DNA from 3 places in the Chryseobacterium lactis genome. Region 3 is predicted to be linked to each of the others. Evidence: riboswitches for the same ligand, from Rfam matches in the RefSeq annotation. Region 3 holds a riboswitch; each other region holds the start of a gene.
What was found. Region 3 has a riboswitch for S-adenosylmethionine ahead of EG342_RS08230 (alpha/beta fold hydrolase). Riboswitches for the same ligand answer to the same signal wherever they lie in the genome.
Positions count from the first base shown of each region.

Region 1: it holds a riboswitch for S-adenosylmethionine, as region 3 does, so the genes downstream of both, EG342_RS04145 (TonB-dependent receptor plug domain-containing protein) here and EG342_RS08230 (alpha/beta fold hydrolase) in region 3, are expected to answer to the same signal.
Region 2: it holds a riboswitch for S-adenosylmethionine, as region 3 does, so the genes downstream of both, EG342_RS07385 (SusC/RagA family TonB-linked outer membrane protein) here and EG342_RS08230 (alpha/beta fold hydrolase) in region 3, are expected to answer to the same signal.

Region 1 is NZ_CP033924.1:971,999-979,555, reverse strand. It holds gene fumC (class II fumarate hydratase) at 1-245, opposite strand, end outside; gene EG342_RS04170 (hypothetical protein) at 247-702, opposite strand; gene EG342_RS04165 (fumarate hydratase) at 872-2,479, shown strand; gene EG342_RS04160 (hypothetical protein) at 2,575-2,859, shown strand; gene EG342_RS04155 (helix-turn-helix transcriptional regulator) at 2,953-3,825, opposite strand; gene EG342_RS04150 (T9SS type A sorting domain-containing protein) at 3,979-5,022, shown strand; SAM riboswitch class I at 5,263-5,368, shown strand; gene EG342_RS04145 (TonB-dependent receptor plug domain-containing protein) at 5,463-7,557, shown strand, end outside.
Region 2 is NZ_CP033924.1:1,712,530-1,720,086, reverse strand. It holds gene EG342_RS07385 (SusC/RagA family TonB-linked outer membrane protein) at 1-2,015, opposite strand, end outside; SAM riboswitch class I at 2,099-2,194, opposite strand; gene EG342_RS25345 (hypothetical protein) at 2,443-3,660, opposite strand; gene EG342_RS07370 (helix-turn-helix domain-containing protein) at 4,113-5,090, shown strand; gene EG342_RS07365 (type II 3-dehydroquinate dehydratase) at 5,121-5,528, shown strand; gene pckA (phosphoenolpyruvate carboxykinase (ATP)) at 5,902-7,518, opposite strand.
Region 3 is NZ_CP033924.1:1,901,565-1,909,121, forward strand. It holds gene EG342_RS08225 (MGH1-like glycoside hydrolase domain-containing protein) at 1-1,197, opposite strand, end outside; SAM riboswitch class I at 1,386-1,492, shown strand; gene EG342_RS08230 (alpha/beta fold hydrolase) at 1,551-2,489, shown strand; gene EG342_RS08235 (ACT domain-containing protein) at 2,494-4,032, shown strand; gene EG342_RS08240 (O-succinylhomoserine sulfhydrylase) at 4,164-5,324, shown strand; gene EG342_RS08245 (homocysteine S-methyltransferase family protein) at 5,395-6,405, shown strand; gene EG342_RS08250 (fatty acid desaturase family protein) at 6,489-7,557, shown strand, end outside.

The DNA of each region.
Region 1 (7,557 bases), 930 kb from region 3:
TCCAGAATTTGATCACAAACTTTGGCAATCATATCTCTTTTTTCAGCAGGAAGTACTCCGAGATCCGTATTGGTAAAAGCCGCTGCTTTCTTTAAATAGGCAAAAGCTTCAATGATTTCATGTGGCATTGAACCCTCAGGACCGATTTTAAAATTGTTTCTTGAACGTTCAGTCTGTGCACCCCAAAATTTGTCTGTAGGTACCTGCACTTCTCCCATGGTGTCTTTTTCTATTCTGTAATTCATATTATTTATTTGATTTTTCTTTAGTTAAAATGATGTCTTTTATATCATCCATGTTCATTAATACATCATAGCTTATAAAACATGTTGGTCCCACTGATTTTAAATTTAATCTCATGCTGTTTTGTGAAAGATCAGAGAGTGTTACGACTCCTGTGGAAAAGATGCAATTTTCATAACGTTGAGAAGAAAATTTAGCTTCTTTAATATGGATGATAAATTCATTTTTTTCATTGGTTGTTACATCAGATTTTAGGATTGTAAACCTTTCATTTTGAAAATTAATGAATGAAAAAGTAAAAGAATTAGGTGTCTTTTCCAAAATTTCAAACTTAATGGGATGTTCCCCAACTTTCCCTACCCAACTTCCTGAAAGCTGGATTGCATCTTCATGTATTTTCTGAGCAAAGCTGTTATTGTAGATCGTAAAACAGAAAAGTATAATTAAAATATTTTTCATTGAATTTGGATATGCATTTTTTTAAACCTTCTACAGTTAAAATAACTTTTATAAAGTTACTTATAAAGTCAGAAACCCGCAATTTATAATCATTATAAATATCAATTGAAATCAGTGATTTTACTCATGTTTTTTAGGGAAGCCGTATTTTTGCACAAACAAAAATTGAATGGACTTTAGATATCAGGATCCGTATCCAATTCAGAAAGATGATACGGTGTATAAAAAGCTTACATCAGATTATGTAAAGGTAGAAAAGCTGGGTGACAGAGAAATTCTAAGTATCGATCCGAAAGGATTGGAACTATTGGCTGAAGAAGCCATGGCAGACGTTTCTTTTATGCTGCGTTCTTCCCACCTGGAAAGCCTGAAAAGAATCATTGATGATCCTGAAGCTACAGACAATGACAGATTCGTTGCCTATAACTTATTACAAAATGCTGCTGTAGCCGTAGAAGGAGCACTTCCTTCTTGCCAGGATACAGGAACTGCTATTGTGATGGGTAAAAAAGGTGAAAATGTATACACAGGAGTAGATGACGGGGAGTTTTTAAGCCGTGGAATTTACAATACCTATCAAAAAAGAAACTTAAGATATTCTCAGGTCGTTCCTTTGACAATGTTTGACGAGAAAAATTCAGGATCAAACCTTCCTGCACAGATTGATATCTATGCTAAAAAAGGAGATTATTACGAATTTTTATTTCTGACAAAAGGAGGAGGATCTGCCAACAAAACGTTCCTGTACCAAAAGACAAAATCTTTATTGAATGAAAAATCTCTTGAAGAATTTATCAAAGACAAGATTTCAGACCTTGGAACGGCAGCTTGCCCGCCTTATCACCTGGCATTGGTGATTGGTGGAACTTCAGCAGAAGCCAACCTTGCTGCAGTGAAAAAAGCTTCAGCGAAATATTATGACAACCTTCCAACAGAAGGGAATGAGGCCGGCCAGGCTTTCAGAGACCTTGAATGGGAAGCGAAAGTTCAGAAAATATGTCAGGAAAGTGCGATCGGAGCTCAGTTTGGGGGTAAATATCTTACTCACGACGTTAGAGTGATCAGACTTCCTCGTCATGCGGCTTCTTGCCCCGTAGGAATGGGAGTTTCTTGTTCTGCTGACAGAAATATCAAAGGAAAAATTACTAAAGAAGGAATCTTCCTTGAACAATTGGAGCAAGATCCAAAGAAATTCCTGCCAGCTACTCCGCCACACCTGGAAGAAGCTGTTGAAATAGATTTGAATAAGCCGATGCCGGAAATTTTAGCAGAGCTTTCAAAATATCCGGTTAAAACAAGATTAAAATTAAACGGAACTTTAATTGTGGCCAGAGATATCGCTCACGCAAAGATTAAAGAAATCATCGACAGTGGAAAACCAATGCCGGAATACTTTAAAAACCACCCGATCTATTATGCAGGACCTGCAAAAACTCCGGAAGGAATGGCGTCAGGAAGCTTTGGGCCAACAACAGCGGGAAGAATGGACGTTTATGTAGATGAATTCCAGAGCCACGGTGGAAGTATGGTGATGCTGGCAAAAGGAAACAGAAGTAAAGATGTTGCTGATGCTTGCCATAAATATGGAGGTTTCTATCTTGGATCCATTGGAGGACCTGCTGCAATTCTTGCAAAAGAAAATATTGTGTCTGTGGATGTTGTAGATTTTCCGGAGCTGGGAATGGAAGCAGTAAGAAAAATTGAAGTTAAAGATTTCCCTGCATTCATCATTACCGACGATAAAGGAAACGACTTCTTTGCTGACCTTGCCCATTAAAATCTATATAGAATTAAAATAAATAATAAAATAGAGCACTGATCTTTTGTGTAAAAAGGAAAAAAGTTCTATTTTTGCCTAAAATCTTTAAGAGAATGATAACGATTTTATCAGCATTTTGGCCGTTCTACCAGTTCCTATGGACTATATTCTTCATTACTATGTTCTTAGTAGGATTCTGGTGTATTTTTATGTTCTTCGGATTAGTAATCCCAATGTGGCTTACTGAAGGTTTGAAGGAGTATTTCGGAAAAGTGAAGCCTTTCGATCCTGAAGATATCAGAAGAAAGCTTGTTTCTGAGCAGGAAGGTGTAGAGGTTATTTATAGCCAGCCGAAAGGGAACGGACCTTTCATTCATGATCACGGACATCATCATTAATTGATTGTCATTGCTTTTTCACCTTAATTCTGAAAAAGTAATATCAAAGCAAAACAACATATATAAACCGCTTAATTTTTTTAAGCGGTTTTTCTATTTATTGTTTCTGAGATTTTCCGGAGATACTCCGAATTTCTTTTTAAATGCCCTGGTAAAATTCTGAATGTACTCATATCCACATTCAATAGCAATCTCTTTGATCATCATTTCATTGTTTGTAATGAGCTTCCTTGCCTTAAGCATTCTTAGTTCCGAGATGTAATGAGAAATTGTCGTGTGATATTGTGCCTTGAATTCCTTTCTGATAATATTCTGATTCATTCCCACCATTTTTCCTATTTCTTCGGCTTTTATATTCCGATGGTAATTTTCATCAATGAATTTTTTAACCATCTTACCAATCTCAGGAGTTGATTTTAAAGTGTTCTTCCCGTTAAACTGCTCAAAGATCAGAATAAGAAGTTTGATGATTTCTGTTTCTACAAATAATTTCTGTAAAACGCCTTTTTTAGAATAATTCATAATTTCATTGATAATCATATGCATCTCAACCGTCATATCAGGAGGAGTTTCCTTATGCAGAAATATAAAATTATTATGAATCATATTTTCCAGAATTTCTGCACTTTCCAGATTATCTTCAGGATTGATGAGGTTGAAAATATAGCTGTAATTAATTTGAATTTGAAGGTATTTCAGCGTTTCGTGGTTTTCTGTCCACAATTCGGCCACACTTTCTTCAGAAGAATAATGAAGGATGTATTGATTTTTCTTGAATGAAAACGAGGTGCCACAATCCTGAGCTTCCATATTGATATTCTGACTAAGCAAAAACAGAAGATTAAAACTGGATTTTCCTTCAAGCATATGAGATTTGAAAGACGGCCTGGCATCTGAATCTTCCTGCATTACAATTTTGATGTCCTGAGATCTGAACAGAAACCCATTTTTAGATTGATTCCTCATACGACATATTTTTACAGCCATGGTACAATTTACATATATAAAATACCGCCCAGGATAACCAAAAGTTCGGAAATGATAACTCAGGGAAAATATTGAGAGGTACTTTTGCGCAAAATTAAATTAAATTTAGAATAATTAAAAATAATATTTACTATGTTTCAATATTTACATTTTGCAGTAAGGAAAATCAGAGCCGGATTGGTGCTGCTTAGTATCGCAGGAAGTGGCTTATATGCTCAGGGTACACCATTAACCTGTAATAATACAGATCCCGGAACAAATCCCGGAGATGTTGGATGTGTTGCCTTTACTTATCTGGGCCAGCAGGTTTCTTATGCAACTGTAAGAGGAGCAGACGGAAAGGTCTGGCTTCAGCAGAATCTAGGAAGTTCGAAGGTTGCTACATCTGTGGCAGACGAGGATTCATACGGAGATCTTTTTCAGTGGGGAAGATGGGATGATGGCCACCAGTTGAGAAATTCTTCTACAATGTCTCCTCCAACGCCAAATAATCCCGCAGGAATTACCACAGGATCTTATATCATCGGATCTCCGTCATGGTGGGCAGGATTTGCTGCCACAGATACTTGGATAGATAAAGGACCTAATGATGCTAAAGAAAATACAGGTGTAGACCCTTGTAAGGCTTTGGGAGGAGAGTGGAAAATGCCTTCTCAGGCGGAATGGACAGGCATTGTAAATGCAGAAAGTATTTCAAATCCGGCCACGGCTTTTGCCAGCCACTTAAAATTACCTGCCGGAGGATATAGAGGATCCAGCAATGGAGATTTTACATTTGTAGGACAAAGAGGATATTTCTGGAGTTCTGATACTTCCGGAATTGGTGGAAAGTATTTATATATTGGTAATATCCTTGCTAATCCTTCTTCTGGGGCACCAAGAGGTCAGGGATCATCAGTAAGATGCATTAAGCCGTCTTCTTCTCTGGGAACTTCTGAAACAAGACCAAATACAATCGCAGTAGGTATTTATCCTAACCCAACCAATGGAATTCTGATTGTGAAAGTGGACAGCAGTATTCAAACAGCAAGCGTAACCAATGCGGTAGGGCAAAAACTTAATGTAGGGTTTTCCGGTAACCAGATTGATATGACCGGTTTACCAAATGGGGTATATATCGTAGAATTAAAATTAAAGAACGGTCAGTTAATTTCTAAAAAGGTTATAAAAAAATAATGCTTTTTCAACAAAAGAATCAGCATGCATACCGAAGTTTCGGTTAAAATATAGTTCATTACAATTACTTTTATTGGAAGGCTCATGAAATTTTCATGGGTCTTTTTTATTGGAGATAATTTTAAAAGAAGTGCAAAGAAACAAAAACACGGAATAGAGGAAACATAAAAATAAAATCAATTAATCAACGGGAAGATCAGCTTTTTTGCATATTTAAAAAAATAGTCTACTTTTGCAGTAGATTTATCAAGAAAGGTGGAGGGATTTGGCCCAATGAAACCTTAGCAACCTACACAATTCCAGAAGTGTAAAGGTGCTAATTCCAACCCGAAAGGGGAGATAAGTGAAGTCAATATTCTTATATGAATTCCATTTCTTGAAGTCTTGTATATCCGCAGAATCATCTGCCGGAATGTAGTATTAATTGGCAAGAACAGAAAATGAAAAAATTAAGTACGGCAGTATTGCTGCTGGGCACCATTTGGATTGCTGCGCAGGAGCAGGAAGAAAAGGGAAAGCAAATTGAAGACATCATTATTGTCGGAAACCGCAATGTTAAACGAACAAAACTGGAAACTCCGGTTCCGGTAGATGTTATTAATATTGAAAAAATACAAAAGGCCTCTCCTCAGATCACCGCTCAGGATCTTCTGAACTATGTAATTCCGTCATTTAATGCTGTAAGACAATCTGCCTCAGACGGAACAGAACATATTGACCCTGTCACTTTAAGAGGAATGGGGCCAGATCAGGTACTGGTGCTGATAAATGGTAAACGAAGACATACAACCTCTTTGGTAAACTATCAGAATACCGTAGGAAATGGATCTGTAGGAACAGATTTAAGTACTATTCCTGTGATTTCTATTGACAGGATAGAAGTGTTAAGAGATGGTGCGGCAGCACAATATGGTTCCGATGCTATTGCGGGAGTTATCAATATTATTCTAAAAAAAAATGCGGGAGCTTCAGCAAGTATTACGTATGGGCTGAGCGGAAGAAATGACGGGGACACCTATCAGGCAGCAGCTAATTACGGAACTTCTTTAGGAAAAACGGACAGTTATATCAATTTTTCACTACAATTAAGCCACAGAGGAAAAACCACAAGGACCCAAAATCATGATCTGATTGTTTATGACCAGTCCAATCTTAATGTGGTCAATAATAACGGGGCTATTACGGCCAATGGAATTTCATTACCCAATGTTTCCCCGATTGCGACAGGAGTTTATAACAATTCTTTCGCCTATGATTTTGCGGGAACAGGAAGTCAGATCTCAAGAGCATATGACGATGCTTTGATAGCTCAGAACGGGCTTTCAAGGGATGATTTCAACTTTCAGATCGGAGATGCACAAATCAGACAGGGACAGCTGTTTTTTAATGCAGAATATCCTTTTAATGATCATTTTAAGCTGTATTCTTTTGGAGGATTCAGCGTTAAAGAAGGAAAAGGATTTGGATTCCGAAGATTGCCCAGTGAGACATTTAATGTGGTGTCGTCAATATATCCCAACGGATTTCAGGCGACTTTGGGATCTCAGGTCTACGATCTTTCCTATGCTGTTGGTACTAAATATAATGTAAACGATTGGTTTTTTGATCTGAGCAATACTTTTGGTAGCAATACTTTCAACTATAATGTAAACAATACCAATAATGCATCACTGGGAGCAAAATCTCCCACCAGCTTTTATGCAGGCGCTCATCAATTTCTTCAGAATACAATCAATCTGGATGTCTCTAAAAAAATCAGCAAATTTAATATTGGATTTGGAGGAGAATTCAGATTTGAACAATACCAGATTAAAGCCGGAGATGTGGCTTCCTATACTCAGTATGACGTTAATGGAAATGTAGCAACTCCGGGCTCAACGGTGATTGGAGCCGGAGGATCACAGTCTTTCATTGGCTTTTCACCGCAGAATGCAGTGAAAAAAGACAGACATTCAACAGCGGTCTATGCGGATATTTCATACGACCTCGATAAAAAACTGAATATTGATGCCGCTGCCAGATTTGAAAACTATTCAGATTTCGGAAATACGCTCAATGGTAAATTAGCGGTACGCTATGAGTTCATTAAAAACTATGCATTAAGAGCAGCTGTTGGTACAGGATTTAGAGCTCCTTCACTTCAGCAGCAGTATTTTAATAATTCCTATGCCGATATTTCTACTTCAGGTTCCGGAATTGTCACTAAAGGAATTTTTAATAATGACAGCAAAGCCGCACAGGTTCTTGGATTTAATCCTTTAAAACAGGAAACCTCTGTCAACGGAAGTGCCGGATTTACTTTAAAACCCGTCAAAGGCTTATTCATTACTTTAGATGGCTATATCATTAAGGTAAAAGACAGAATCGTTATTACCAGCAACATTACAGATCCCCGATTATCAGACCCTGATATTGTAGGAAAAGGAAATGAAGTGGAGAGCGGACGATTTTTTGCCAATGCTATTGATACAGAAACCAAAGGAGTAGATTTGGTGGTATCTTATGACTGGAAAGTAGGCGGTGGTAATTTAAATA
Region 2 (7,557 bases), 190 kb from region 3:
ATGGCAAACTCCAATCCTACATTTAAATTAAGATTGGTTTCCCATTTTACGTTCTCCGTCATTGCCTTTTCAAGAACAGTTCCCGGTTCACCCAGGTTATTATAGAATTTGTACAATTCCTGATAAGCGTAGTATAATGGGGATTTATTAGGTTGCAATAATTTGTCGTTCCCTTGTCCTCCGTAACTTGCACGAAGCGTCAGTTGATTGAAGAAGTTTAAGTTTTTAATAAAATCTTCATTCGAAATTTTCCATGAACCTCCTACGGACCAGAATTTCCCCCATCTGTTCCCCGCGGAGAATCTTGAAGACCCATCTGCTCTTCCTGAAGCGGATAAGAAATAAGTATTATTAAAATCATATTCCACTTTCCCCAGGAAGCTCAACAAGCTCACCTTCTCACTGTTTCCACTGAAACTTCCCAGTAATGCCGCAGCATCAGGCTCGTAGTAATAGGGAAGGGAAAACTGTGTTCTTGTTCCGGAAATCGTTTGATAATCGTATTTATAAAATTCCTGCCCTCCTAAAATATTGAAGTGGTGCTTCCCGAATTTTTTATCATAGGTCAGAATATTACTTGTCGTGTAGGACAATGTTCTGTTGTTAGATCTTGTTACCGAACCATTCGTTTCACTTCCCTGTCCGATTAATGGGTTTGAATAAAAATGTCCGTTATAATTCACCAAATCAACAGAGAAACTTGATCTGAATTTCAATTCAGGTAAGAAAGTAAAGTCAAGAAACCCTTTTCCTGAGAAGTTATCTTCCTTGTTTTCATTTTTATCTAAAGGTAATGTTGCTGCCGGATTTTCATTCTGCAGCGCACTGGTAGGTCTGTATTTTCCAAAATCATACACCCGATCTCCGTTGGCATTCAAGATATAAGAACCATCTCCATTCCTTTCATAGTAAGGGTAAAAAGAAGGAATTACTCTCGCTGCCTGAATAATATTACTTGATTTGGAGTCCGAAGAAGGCGGCGCTTGCTGAATACTGTTGGTATAGCTTAAGTTCACTCCAACGTTCAACCAGCTTTTCACTTCAGAATTGAGTTTTAATCGGGTATTGTATCTTTTAAACCCAGATTCTATCGCCATTCCTTTGTCATCAAGATATCCTAATGAAAAGAAATAATTACTTTTCTCACTTCCACCACTGATATCTAAATCGACCTGGTTTCTCGAAGCCACTCTTTGTAAAATATCTCTCCAGTCATCATTCCATAATGCTCTTGCTCCCGGCAATAGCTTTCCGTCCGTTCCTACCGGTTTAGGATAAGCAGCACCATAAGGGTTAATTGATAAACCTGTACCTGAAGTAAGATTATCTGTAGCCATCTGTGCAGCCTGCTGAGCATTGATTTGTCCGGATTGGTATCCGTTTCTCATCGCTTCCCAATACAATTGGAAATACTGATCTGTGTTAACCTGCTGGTAATCTTTTACCGCTCTGCTGGAAAAACCCTGACTGATATTTAAGTTGACTCTCGCCTCTCCTTTTTTCCCTGATTTCGTTGTAATGATAATAATCCCATTGGCTCCTCTTGAACCATACAGTGCACTTGCCGTAGCATCTTTCAGAACACTGATAGACTCAATATCATTAGGACTGATCGCGTTGATATTCCCATCAAAAGGAATCCCGTCAACTACATACAAAGGATTACTGTCGGCACTGATGGAACCAACTCCTCTGATTCGAATCGTAGCTGTAGAACCCGGCTGCCCTGAGGCAGTGGTCGTCTGAATCCCAGGAACCTGCCCTTCCAGAGCTTTTGTAATATTGGTAACAGGTCTGTTGTTAATTTTATCGCTGGAAATAGTAGATACTGAACCGGTGTAGCTGTTTCGCTTTGCTTTTCCATAAGCCACCACAACGACTTCGTCAATCTCTTTTTCTTTAAGACTATCTTTTTTAGGATTGGAATTCTGTCCGCTTACTGTGGTAATTCCCAGAAAAAATGCAGCAACAGGTGGAACCCAAACTTTATAACTAATTAATTTTTTGCTAATCATAATCAATTTTATTTACCATATATCAAAATTTTGCCCTTTGCAGAATAGTCAGCAAAGGGCATCGATATATACGATAAACCAATTGCTTATTTTTCCTTTAAAGGCTGAATGTAACACCTTACTCACGCAGGTTGTCAAGACTTCGCAGGGTCAGTTCCCTCCATCTTTCTTTATAAGCCGATCGAAATATGTTTGCAAAGCTATACATATTTAGTCTACAAAACAAGTAGACTTTAAATTTTATTATGATAAATTTTTAAAAATTAACAATTGATTTTATTAAAAACCATTAAAATAAAGTGTTACAGGAATTATTACTTTATCAAACATGACAAATATCATTAAGGATTCTTTAAAGTGAAAAACAAATAAAAAAACACTGATGCTTTAAAAGTATCAGTGTCGTTAGATGTATTAAAAGAAGACTTTATGCCTTTCTTGTAAGGGATATAAAGATCTTTTTTGTCCCGGAAACTTCCATACACCACCATTTAATTTCATACCATCGGTAGGTATTACCATTGACCTGTACCTGAAGGTTGGTTGTTTCCACTTCAGCTGCAGTGGTCATCCAGTATACAATACCATCACTGTCTGTATTTTCAAAATCACCTGGAGCCAGTGTTACATTAAGATTGGTTTTATTTTGATTCACCTGAGTAGCAAATGACTGATAGCTGATGAGTTGGGAAGTACTCGCTCTGTTATAAATTCGTGGATAATAATAAGCACTGCTGTTTCCCTGTAAAGAAACTTCTATCCCATCGATGGTTGGAAGAGGCTGCAATCCATTGGAAGCGACGTAGCTGCTTAGATTAAAACTGGTGTTGGCAGCAGTTGCATTGGGCACTGAATAGATTGCGGTAATGGTTTCTCCGATATTCAGAACTTCCGCTCCTACTGTAGCAGTACATGTAGCTGCCCCAAACATTCCAGGAATCGTAAATGATGCTGTATTTGGTGATGAGGAAGAGGGCGTACCAGTTACAAAATAAGTCAACAGCCCGCCACCATTGGATAATGTTCCTCCTTGTAATGTAGCGGTTAGTCCTGTCACACCGGTAGAAGCAATAGCACTTCCAGCCGGGTATGTTCCTCCATTTCCTCCATTATAGGGAATTGTCATTGTTCCGTTATACAGCTGCCCCGCCGTATAAGTAGGTGGACTTAATTTTGCTCCAGAGCAATTCAAAGATGAGATCTGCGGAGTAACAGCGGTATTATTAATCAGACTTCGCCATTCAGAACCATTCCAGTAGACATATCCTGCATTTTTCAGATTCCCGGTTCCTGTATTATACACCAGAAGACCCGTTGCCGGATTAGGCACTGTAATCACATCTGTATTTGAATTGAGTGGCACCCTGGGAAACAAAACTCCTTTTTTCTTATTCGCAGCCAGGCCATCTGTATTTATATCCAGTAAAGCCGAAGCATCAGGCAAAATAGTACCTATTCCCACGCTTCCTGTAGGAGTAATGGTAAAGTCGTTGGCTTGTTGTACAGGGGTTGGAATTCCGGTAGCGGGATTATCTTTTCCTCCGTCTACATGAAATATTCCTTGCGGGTTAGGGGTATTAATTCCTACTTGTGAATGTGCCATTGCAGAAATTGCAAGGCCTAGTAATAATAGTCTTTTTTTCATCTCGAAATAATTTTAAATGATCTTAAAAATTGAATGTTTGTTTTAAAAATTAAAACTTGTGTTTATATAATAACATTTGTGTTTAAACTTTGGTAAAGAAAACTTTGCACATAATAAAAAGCAATTACTTGCAACAATTGATTGAAAACTAGAAAAATATCATCATTACCTACTATAATTTTCCAATAATTTCACTAAATTTCGTTGTAAAAAAGAAAATATTACACAACAACCTTTTACAGCTGAAAGCGCTTAAAATTCTATTGCCCGATCAATGTTTAAGTTTTAAAAATCCATTTCAGCAAATGTATTCGTAAAAGAGAAGCAAGAAAAAAGAACTATCAATGAAAATCCAGAAAATAGCTTAAACAATACATTAAATTGATTATCAGATAAATACCAAAGTCATTTATTAAAAATCATTTATAAATCTCAGTTAACATTAATTTTAAATGACACCATTAAATATAAAAAACGAAAAAACAGAAAAATTGAAACTTGAACTGATGGATAGATACATCATTCTCATGCTCTTCATCTTAACGGTTTATCTTTTTATTTTCACTTTTTATATTCATTATAAAATGATGTCATGGTATTTGGCCACAGGAATTATTTTACTTGGTCTCACGTATCCTTTTTTACGGAAAAAATACACTCCGAATACTCTTGTAAGAGCCTATCTGATTGTTGCTCCTTTATACAATTTTTATATCATGCTAGCTTATTGGGGAAATTCTGTAGCCGGATTTTGCTGGTTATTACCAATCCCTTTGGGGGCTTATATATTTTTTTCCAAGAAAGAGGTAATTTGGTTTACCGCCTACACTTTACTCACCATCATCACGGCTATTATCGTAGCGAATACAATTGATTTCAACTTCCCGCATCACTCTCATCAGGAAGTATTGCTTACAGATATTCTTCTGTTTATCTCCAATATCCTGATTATTGCCTTACTTATTTATTATAAGGACATATTAAAGAAACAGGAATTCATACACCGGTTCAATAATCGGATTATGGAAGTTAAAAGTCCCTCAGATACGATTATCGATATTGAAGGGATGGAAAAATTATTTGAGAGAATAGAAACGGCCATGAATAAGGATCTGCTTTTTAAGGATATCAAATTTAATCTTTCAAGACTCAGTGTTGTTCTGGATGTCAACAGTTCCTATATTTCCAAAGCGATCCGGTATAAGGGATATCCTAATTTTAACACCTACCTTAATCAATACAGGATCGATTATGTAAAAAAACTCTTTACTGAAACAGACTTTCAAAAAGCAACTTTAATGTATGTTTATACGGAAGCCGGGTTTTCCAACCAGTCTACCTTCAACAGAGTCTTCAAGCAAATTGAAGGAATCACTCCTTCAGAATATATTCAGCAAAATCTAAAAACGACGAATACACAGGATCTTTAGAAAATATCTATCTTTGGGTAAATTTTTTATATGAAAGTTTTGATTATAAACGGGCCTAATCTGAATCTTTTAGGCACCAGAGAACCGGAAATCTATGGAAATGTTTCTATGGAAGATTATTTGGAAAATCTTAAATATGAGTTTCCTTCTCATGAACTGAACTATTATCAATCCAATATTGAAGGGGAACTTATCAACAGACTTCAGGAAGATGATTTTGATGCAGTTGTCATTAATCCCGGAGCTTTTACTCATTATTCTTACGCGATCGCTGATTGTTTAAAAAATATACAGAAACCGAAAGTAGAGGTTCACATCAGCAATATTTACAAGAGAGAAGAATTCAGGCAAAAGTCTGTAACAGCAGCTAACACAGATGCTGTTTTATCCGGATTCGGAATGGATGGATACAGATTGGCCATACTTAGTCTAAAGTAAATGAATTTCTCTGTTTCATGCAGAAAATAATATTCTCTCGCAGATTGCGCGGATTATGCAGATTTTAAACTTAAGAAGCTTATTTTTATAACACAAGCATTTGCATAATCTTCGACAAAAAAAGCCTCATCAACGATGAGGCTTTCCTATGTTTTGTAATCTTATTAGATTGTCTGTTCCTGCAATTGAGGTCCTAATGAATTTCTCTGCTTCATGCAGAAAATAATATTCGCTCGCAAATTGAGCGGGTTATGCAGATTTTAAACTTAAGAAGCTTATTTTTATAACACAAACATCTGTGAAATTTGCATAATCTGCGAGAAATAAAAAAAGCCTCATCAACGATGAGGCTTTCCTATGTTTTGTAATCTTATTAGATTGTCTGTTCCTGTAATTGAGGTCCTGAAGCAATTAATCTCTTCCCTTCCTCAGTATCACAATACTGCTCGAAGTTTTTGATATATCTTGAAGCAAGATCTTTTGCTTTTTCTTCCCATTCTGAACCATTTTCATACGTATCTCTAGGATCAAGGATGCCTGTAGAAACGTTTGGAAGCTCAGTAGGAATTTCAAGATTCATAATTGGAACCTGAGTTTTAGGAGCATTATCAATAGAACCGTCAATAATTGCATCGATAATAGCTCTTGTATCTTTTAAAGAAATTCTTTTTCCTGTACCATTCCAACCCGTATTTACCAGATAAGCTTTAGCTCCGTGTTCTTTCATTTTACCGATCAATGTTTTAGAATACATTGTTGGGTGTAAGGTAAGAAACGCTTCACCAAATGCAGGTGAGAAAGATGGCTGAGGTTCAGTAATTCCTCTTTCAGTTCCTGCTAATTTAGAAGTATACCCACAAAGGAAGTGATACTGAGCCTGATCTTCATTTAAGATGGAAACCGGAGGAAGTACCCCGAATGCATCCGCTGAAAGATAAACAATCTTCTTAGCATGACCTGCTTTAGAAGGCAATACAATCTTATTAATATGGTAAATTGGGTAAGAAACCCTTGTATTTTCAGTGATAGATCCGTCTGTATAATCTGCTATACCATTGTTAACAACAACGTTTTCAAGCAACGCATCTCTTTTGATTGCAGCGAAGATATCCGGTTCTTTTTCTTCTGATAAATCGATAACTTTAGCATAACATCCACCTTCATAGTTGAATACACCGTTGTTATCCCAACCGTGCTCATCGTCACCGATAAGGTATCTTTTAGGATCTGCAGACAAAGTAGTTTTTCCAGTTCCTGAAAGACCAAAGAATAAAGCCACATCACCTTTTTCTCCTACGTTGGCAGAACAGTGCATTGAAGCCATTCCTTTTAATGGAAGGTAATAGTTCATCATCGCGAACATTCCTTTTTTCATTTCACCTCCGTACCATGTACCTCCGATGATCTGTAATTTTTCAGTAAGGTTGAACATGATGAAGTTTTCAGAGTTTAATCCCTGTTCTTCCCAGTTCGGGTTGATTGTTTTGGATCCGTTGATTACGGTGAAATCAGGTTCTCCGAAATTCTCAAGTTCATAATGAGAAGGACGGATGAACATATTAGTAACAAAATGCGCCTGCCATGCTACTTCAACGATAAATCTTACTTTAAGTCTCGTATCTGCATTCGTTCCGCAGAATGTATCTACTACATAAATCTTCTTAGATTCAGCAAGCTGGTTCAGCACTAATTCTTTACAAGACCCGAAAATTTCCGCTGTAGTAGGTAAATTTACTTTACCATCCCAGAAAATTGTATTTCTTGTAACATCATCCTGAACAATATATCTGTCTTTAGGTGAACGACCTGTGAAAATTCCTGTTTTTACCGATACCGCGCCAGACTCTGTAAGCTCAGCTTTCTCAAACCCCTGATTTTCAGAAGAAACTTCAGCCTGGTATAATTCTTCATAAGACGGATTATACACTACCTCATAGTTTCCTTTAATCCCTAATTTCTCTAAATCCTGGATGATTTTAGTGTTTTTCATTTTACTTATATTTTCTATTTCTTTATTGAGTTCAACAAA
Region 3 (7,557 bases):
AAGATGATTCCATTCCGTATTTCTTACATAGTTGTTGAAGTCTCTGGGAGCTTCAAAATTGGGGTCACCCTTTAACCATTTTCCGACATTATAATGATAAAACTGTTTATTCCATAGAAGTCCTGCAAAGGCCTGCCGTTGAACATTCTTTTCATCATCGTTAATAGGATCGCTTTGAACTTCATTGTAAAATTCCTCTGTCTCTGAAATTCTTGTATTGAAAATTTCATCAAACCGGTCAAAAGGTTCATCCCTTTCATCAGGACATAATCTGAAGTCAAAAACTTTGCATTGTCCGGCTTCAATAAGCTCCTCTATAACGAAAGAAGCTTTTGTTCCTCTCTGTTCCGGATGTATTGTGTTTGTCCCATGAATGACAAAATCATTGATCCCGTCTTTGTAATAATTTTCCTCAGTTTGAGGAGTACCGTACAGTTTGGAATTGTTGGTTTCGTTATCGCAGAATACACTGTGTCCATTTATATTTCTTGAATATAGTTTCTTAAGTGAAATACTGTCGTGATTAATATCAATACATCCGTTGTGAGAGGCATTCAATTGACCTTTATAAGTATTGTAGCCCCATTTCCAGTTATTTCTGAACCATGCAGTGGGCATCACTACTATAGGAGCGTCGCGTTGACTGCGGTTGCAGACCGTTATTCTGGCCAGAATATCGTTGTGATCCCCTTTGCAGTATTCAATAAAAATATCAAAATATTCATCGTGATCGAAAATTCCTGTGTCAAAAAGTTCATATTCAGGTTCCTTTTTGCTGCGTTTTCCGTTTTCGCTCACAAGATCATCATAAGGAAATGCATTTATGGGATACTTATACACCATTTTCATATAACTATGGGTCGGTGTATTGTCCAGATAATAAAAAATCTCTTTAATATCCTCACCATGATTTCCCTGAGGATTGCTTAATCCAAAGAAACGTTCCTTTATAATCTTATCATTTTTATTCCAAAATGAAAAAGCAAAACAGAAAATTTGCTTTACATCAGAAATTCCGGCTATCCCTTCTTCACCCCAACGGTAGGCATAGCTTTCTGCATTATTGTGATTGGTATAGTTCCACGCATTTCCGTTTGGGCTGTAATCTTCACGGACATTTCCCCATTGCCGGTTGCTTACATAAGGTCCCCAGTTTTTCCATTTTGTATCCTGTAATCTTTCTTTTTCAGCAATCATATTTCATCATTTTTCTACACGAAGTTAGTTTTTTTGAAAAGTAATTCCAATTTTTTTCATCTGAAGAATTCTTAATATACCCTTGAAATACTTGTATTTAAGCTCTTTTTTAAATATTAAATTAATTTTTTTTTGAATTTCAAAGAAAAGAACTACCTTTGCACCATTCGTTCATTCAAATATTGAAAATGTTATCAAGAAAGGTTGAGGGATTAGACCCTATGAAACCTTAGCAACCCTTTGCGCAAGCAAAGAAGGTGCTACGTTCTACCAAATAATTTTGGACAGATAACTTACTGAAGTTCTTTTCAGCCATTTCCTGTGGCATTTTCAATTGTATTAAAATAATAGAATTGAAAACAGAACTAAACTATATTAATCTTTCGTATCAAACAAATTCCAATAAGGAATACCATATCTCGTTAAGCTATGAGCTTTTCGGGAAAGACCTGTTTACAGCTCCTATTATACTCATCAATCATGCGCTCACCGGGAATTCAAATGTTGCCGGAGAAAAAGGATGGTGGAAGCAGTTAATCGGAGAAAATCAGGTGATTGATACCAAAAAGTACACGGTTCTGTGTTTCAATATTCCCGGAAACGGTTACGATAATTATTTAATTGATGACTATGAAGACTTTACACCTTCAGATATAGCAAATCTGTTTCTGAAAGGGCTGCAAGCTTTACATATAAAACAAGTATACGCCATTATTGGAGGCTCACTCGGTGGAGGAATTGCCTGGGAAATGCTTACGAAGCAGCCTGAACTGGCAGAGATCTTTATTCCGATAGCTTGTGATTACAGAACTCACGATTGGCTTCATGCACAATGTCTGGTTCAGAAATTTTTATTAAACGAAAAAGAAGAGCCATTACAAAAAGCCAGAATTCATGCCATGTTGTGCTATAGAACTCCACAATCGCTTAATGACAGATTTCAAAACAAATACAATAAGGACAAACAACGATTAGAATCGGAGGATTGGTTATTATTCCATGGTGATGCACTAAACGAAAGGTTTAGTTTAAAAGCGTATAAACTGATGAATCATTTGTTGATGAATATTAACGCTGAAGAATCCATGTTGGAGAAAATACAGGCACGAATGCACATGATCTCCGTTGATACAGACTTGTTCTTTCCAGCTTCTGAAATCCGAATGTGTTTTGAAAATCTAAAAGCGAAAAAGGAAAATGTCTCGTATCACGAGATCCAATCTATACACGGGCACGATGCCTTCCTAATGGAATATCAACAATTAAATAATATCATAAAAAACATTTTATAGAGAAATGAAAAATGCTAACGAAATAAAATTTTTAAAGAACAGATCAATCGTCAAATTTGAAGGAGAAGATTTTTTAGGAGAAATCGGTATTGACGGAAGAATTTTTAAAGCGCTTACTTTAGCGCGTATCAGTGTTGGGGTAATCTCTCAGCAAGCGATAGAAAACGGAATATCCATTTTAGTACAAGAGAATGATGCCGAAAAGGCAGTAGCTTGTCTTATTGACGAATTTGAGCCGGAAAGAAAATCAGGAAAAGTTTCCCAGATATACAGTATCAACAATGTTTCTGTCATTGGTTTTGTCGCAGAAGATTTCAATAAAGTCTTTGCTGAACTGGCCAGAAATAATGTTTTCCCATTGTTGCTGAATCAGGTAGCAGGTGAAAACAGAGTAAACATTGTAGTGACTTCCTCACAAGATGAAAAAACCAGAAACATCATTGAATCTGAAATTTTCAAAAAACCGAAAACCGTTCATCTGGCAATTATTGGCCATGGAAATGTAGGAAAGACTTTGATACAGCAGGTACTGGAGTCTTCAGAAGAAATTAAAAGACGTAAAAAAATAGATCTTAAAGTAGTAGCTGTAGCCAACTCTAAGAAAATTGCTTTCAATAAAAAAGGATTTGGTACTAACTGGAGCGATGAGGTGATCACAGCCGAAAGTCCTTCTAATGTTGAAGAATTGATCAATTTCTCCAAAGAAAATCAATTGGAAAATCTTATCGTTGTGGATAATACGGCAAGTAAAGATTTTGTTAAAAACTATCAGGCTCTGGCAGAAAACGGATTTGATCTGGTTTCGTCCAACAAAATATTTAATACACTTCCTATCGAAGAGTATCGTAAACTAAGATATACGTTGAACAAAAACAACAGACGTTATCTGTACGAAACCAATGTAGGAGCAGGACTTCCTTTGATTGATACCATCAAATTACTACATCTTTCAGGAGAAAATATCACCCGAATCAAAGGAGTATTCTCAGGAACCCTGAGTTATGTTTTCAACAATTTTTCTCTAAGAGACGATAAGTTCTCAACAATCATCAACGAAGCATTGGAAAAAGGCTTCACAGAACCGGATCCAAGAGAAGACTTATCAGGAAATGATGTAGCAAGAAAATTACTGATCCTGGCAAGAGAATTAGATTTAATCAATGAATTTGATGATATCAATATTCAAAACCTGGTTCCGGAAAGCTTACTAGCAGTTTCAAAATCAGAATTCCTTTCAAAACTGGATGAACTTGACGAGGAATATCAAAAAATAAAAGAAAGCCAGGAACCTGGTCATGTGTTGAGGTATGTTGGTGACCTGCATGGTGATTTACAGAAAGACAAAGGTGAACTGGATGTAAAGCTTATCTCTGTTCCTGCAACTTCAGCATTAGGACAACTGAAAGGTTCAGACTCGATCTTTGAAATTTATACAGAAAGTTATGGTGAAAACCCAATCGTGATCATGGGAGCAGGTGCCGGAGCAAAAGTAACGGCAAGAGGAGTTTTCGGAGATATTTTAAGAGTAAGTGAAACCAAATAATTAAACAAATTAAAAAGTACAATGTATTAATGGTGATAATCCCGAAGGGATGATTTAGATTAAGGTAGAATAAAATTATATCAAATTTAATAGACCCGATACAGATACATTGGTAAATCAATTAAAACTATATGGAAAATTTTGAAACATCAGCAATAAGAACCCAAACCGAGAGAACCCAGTTTGATGAGCATACTACACCCTTATACCTTACGTCCAGCTTTATTTTTCAGGATGCAGAAGATATGAGAGCCAGTTTTGCGGAAGAAAAGCCTAAGAATCTATACAGCCGTTTTTCAAATCCGAACGTAACAGAGTTTACTGAAAAGATTGCAAAAATGGAAGGTGCTGAAGCAGGATACGGATTTGCAACAGGAATGGCAGCTATCTATTCGACATTTGCAGCATTGCTGAATGCCGGAGATCATATCGTAAGCTGTCAGTCCGTTTTCGGATCTACCCATACTTTATTTACCAAATATTTCCCGAAATGGAATATTGAAACCACCTATTTCAAAGCTGGAGATGCAGAGAATGTGGAACAATATATCAAACCTAATACAAAGATTTTATACCTTGAAACTCCCACCAATCCGGCTATTGAAATCCTGGATCTGGAGTTTTTCGGACAGATTGCCAAAAAGCATAATCTGATCTTTATTGTAGATAATTGTTTTGCAACACCTTATCTGCAACAGCCTATTAAATATGGTGCAGATATTGTTGTACATTCAGCAACGAAGTTGATCGATGGGCAGGGAAGAGTATTGGGAGGAATTGCAGTAGGAAAAGCAGACCTGATCAGGGAGATATATCTTTTCGCAAGAAATACAGGACCTGCTTTATCACCTTTTAACGCATGGGTATTATCAAAAAGCCTTGAAACATTAGCGATCCGTGTAGAAAAACACTGTGAAAATGCATTGAAGGTAGCTGAGTTTTTAGAAAACCACCCCAATGTAGAGTTCGTAAAATATCCGTTCCTGAAATCTCATCCAAGTTATGAAATAGCCAAAAAGCAAATGAAGCTTGGTGGAAACATCGTTGCTTTTGAAATAAAAGGAGGAATAGAAGGCGGAAGAAACTTCCTAGACAAGATACAAATGTGCTCACTTTCTGCCAACTTAGGTGATACAAGAACGATCGTAACGCACCCTGCATCCACTACACACTCTAAACTGACCGATGAGGAAAGAAACGAAGTAGGAATTACTGCAGGATTAGTACGTTGCTCAGTAGGCCTGGAAAATGTAGACGACATCATCGCCGACCTGAAACAAGCACTAGATTAATCCAAAGAGCCCCAACGGGGCGACTTAACCCAAGATAGGATGTAGTCCTATTTTCATCAACATCAGAGATATGACAAATATAGAATCACTCAACAAAGCCCTCAAAGAACGCATCCTCGTGCTGGACGGAGCCATGGGAACAATGCTTCAGAGATATAAATTTGAGGAAGAAGATTACCGTGGGGAACGTTTCAAAGACTGGGAACATCCGGTAAAGGGAAATAATGATTTACTTTCTCTTACTCAGCCTTATGCTATTGAAGAAGTTCACAAGAAATACCTGGAAGCAGGGGCTGATATTATTGAAACGAATACGTTTTCCGGAACTACCATTGCTATGGCAGATTACCATATGGAAGAACTGGTATATGAACTGAACTATGAATCTGCAAAGATCGCCAGAAAAGCCTGTGACGAGTATACAGCAAAGAATCCGGATAAACCGAGATTTGTAGCGGGATCTATTGGACCTACCAACAGAACGGCAAGCTTAAGTCCGGATGTGAATGATCCCGGATACAGAGCGATTACTTTTGAAGAATTAAGAGTTGCTTACAAACAGCAGTGCGAAGCTTTGCTGGATGGTGGTTCAGACATCCTTTTAGTCGAAACAATCTTTGATACTTTAAATGCCAAGGCAGCTTTATTCGCCATTGATGAACTGCAGGACGAAAGAGGAATTAAAATCCCGATCATGGTTTCAGGAACTATTACCGATGCATCAGGCAGAACATTGAGTGGACAAACCGCTGAAGCTTTTCTGATCTCAGTTTCTCACCTGAATTTATTAAGTGTTGGGTTCAACTGTGCATTAGGAGCAGATCAGCTGACTCCCTATCTGGAAACATTGGCCCACAATTCAGATTTCTATGTGTCAGCATATCCGAATGCCGGTTTACCGAATGCTTTCGGAAAATACGACGAAACTCCGGAAGACATGGCCAGACAGATCAAAGAATATGTAGAAAAAGGATTAATCAATATTATCGGAGGATGTTGCGGAACAACTCCTGAGCATATAAAGGCAATTGCCGATTTGGTGGAAAAGTATACCCCAAGAAAATTGAAGGAATTTGTGTGATTTGATAGATTTTTTTAATTAAAATCAAGAATGAAGGCTGGCTTATAAATATTAACTTTAAGTAAACCATAAAATTTAATGTTATGGAAAAGCCAAGTTACTTAAAAGATTCAGATGATGTAAAACTGTTTAATGAGCTGAGAAAGAAAGTGAACCAACGAATAGAAGCAATTCCTGAAAACAGGGACATCTATATCCGGATCAAGGCAATTCTGCTGCCACTGATATATATTGGTTTCTACCTCTTTGCTGTTTTTAATGCAGAGAAACATTGGGTATATATACTGAGTTTTGTTTTGATGGGAATCTTTCTCGTTTTAATTTATTTAAACTTAATTCATGAAGCTGCCCACAACAACATCTATAAAAGTAAGAAACTGAACGGGCTTATTTTACACATTTTTGATTTTATAGGTGCCAATTCCTATATCTGGAAAAAAAGACATATCGCCAGCCACCATGCTTATCCCAATGTGAATGGATGGGATACAGACATTGAGCAGAGTGGTTTGCTGTTAATAGTACCTTGGATTAAGGCTAAAGGAATACAGAAGTATCAGGATAAATTTTTCTTTTTAGTATATCCGTTGTATTTGTTCAACTGGATGTTTATTAGAGATTTTAGAGACTTTTTTGATAAAGAAAGAGTGATTTTAAAAACACAGGGTAAGGTACCTGTTATAGAAAAAGTAAAAATGATAAGTTATAAGCTATTCTATTTTTTTTATCAGATGGTGATTCCTGTTGTGTTCTTTAAAGTATCAATAGGGTTGGCTTTGGGAGCCTGGTTTTTACAGGTAATTGCAGCAAGTATTTTTGCATTGTTTGTTTTATTGCCTTTGCATCCGCTTCCTGATAATGCCTTTCCGAAATTAAACAAAGAAAACGGACTTCCATTCAGTTGGCTTCGTCATCAGTTGGAAGTAACCAATGATTTAAAAGAAAATAACTGGTTTGTAAGAAATGTATTGGGGAATTTTAATTTTCATGTAGCCCATCATTTATTTCCAAACTACAGTTATATGTATTACAGTGAAATTACAGAGGAAATAGAAGAATTTGCTAAAGAACATGATTTGGCATACAAAAGATTTCCACTGATTACAGCTTTAAGCAAGCACAGGGATTTATTAAGGCAGAATGCCCATAATG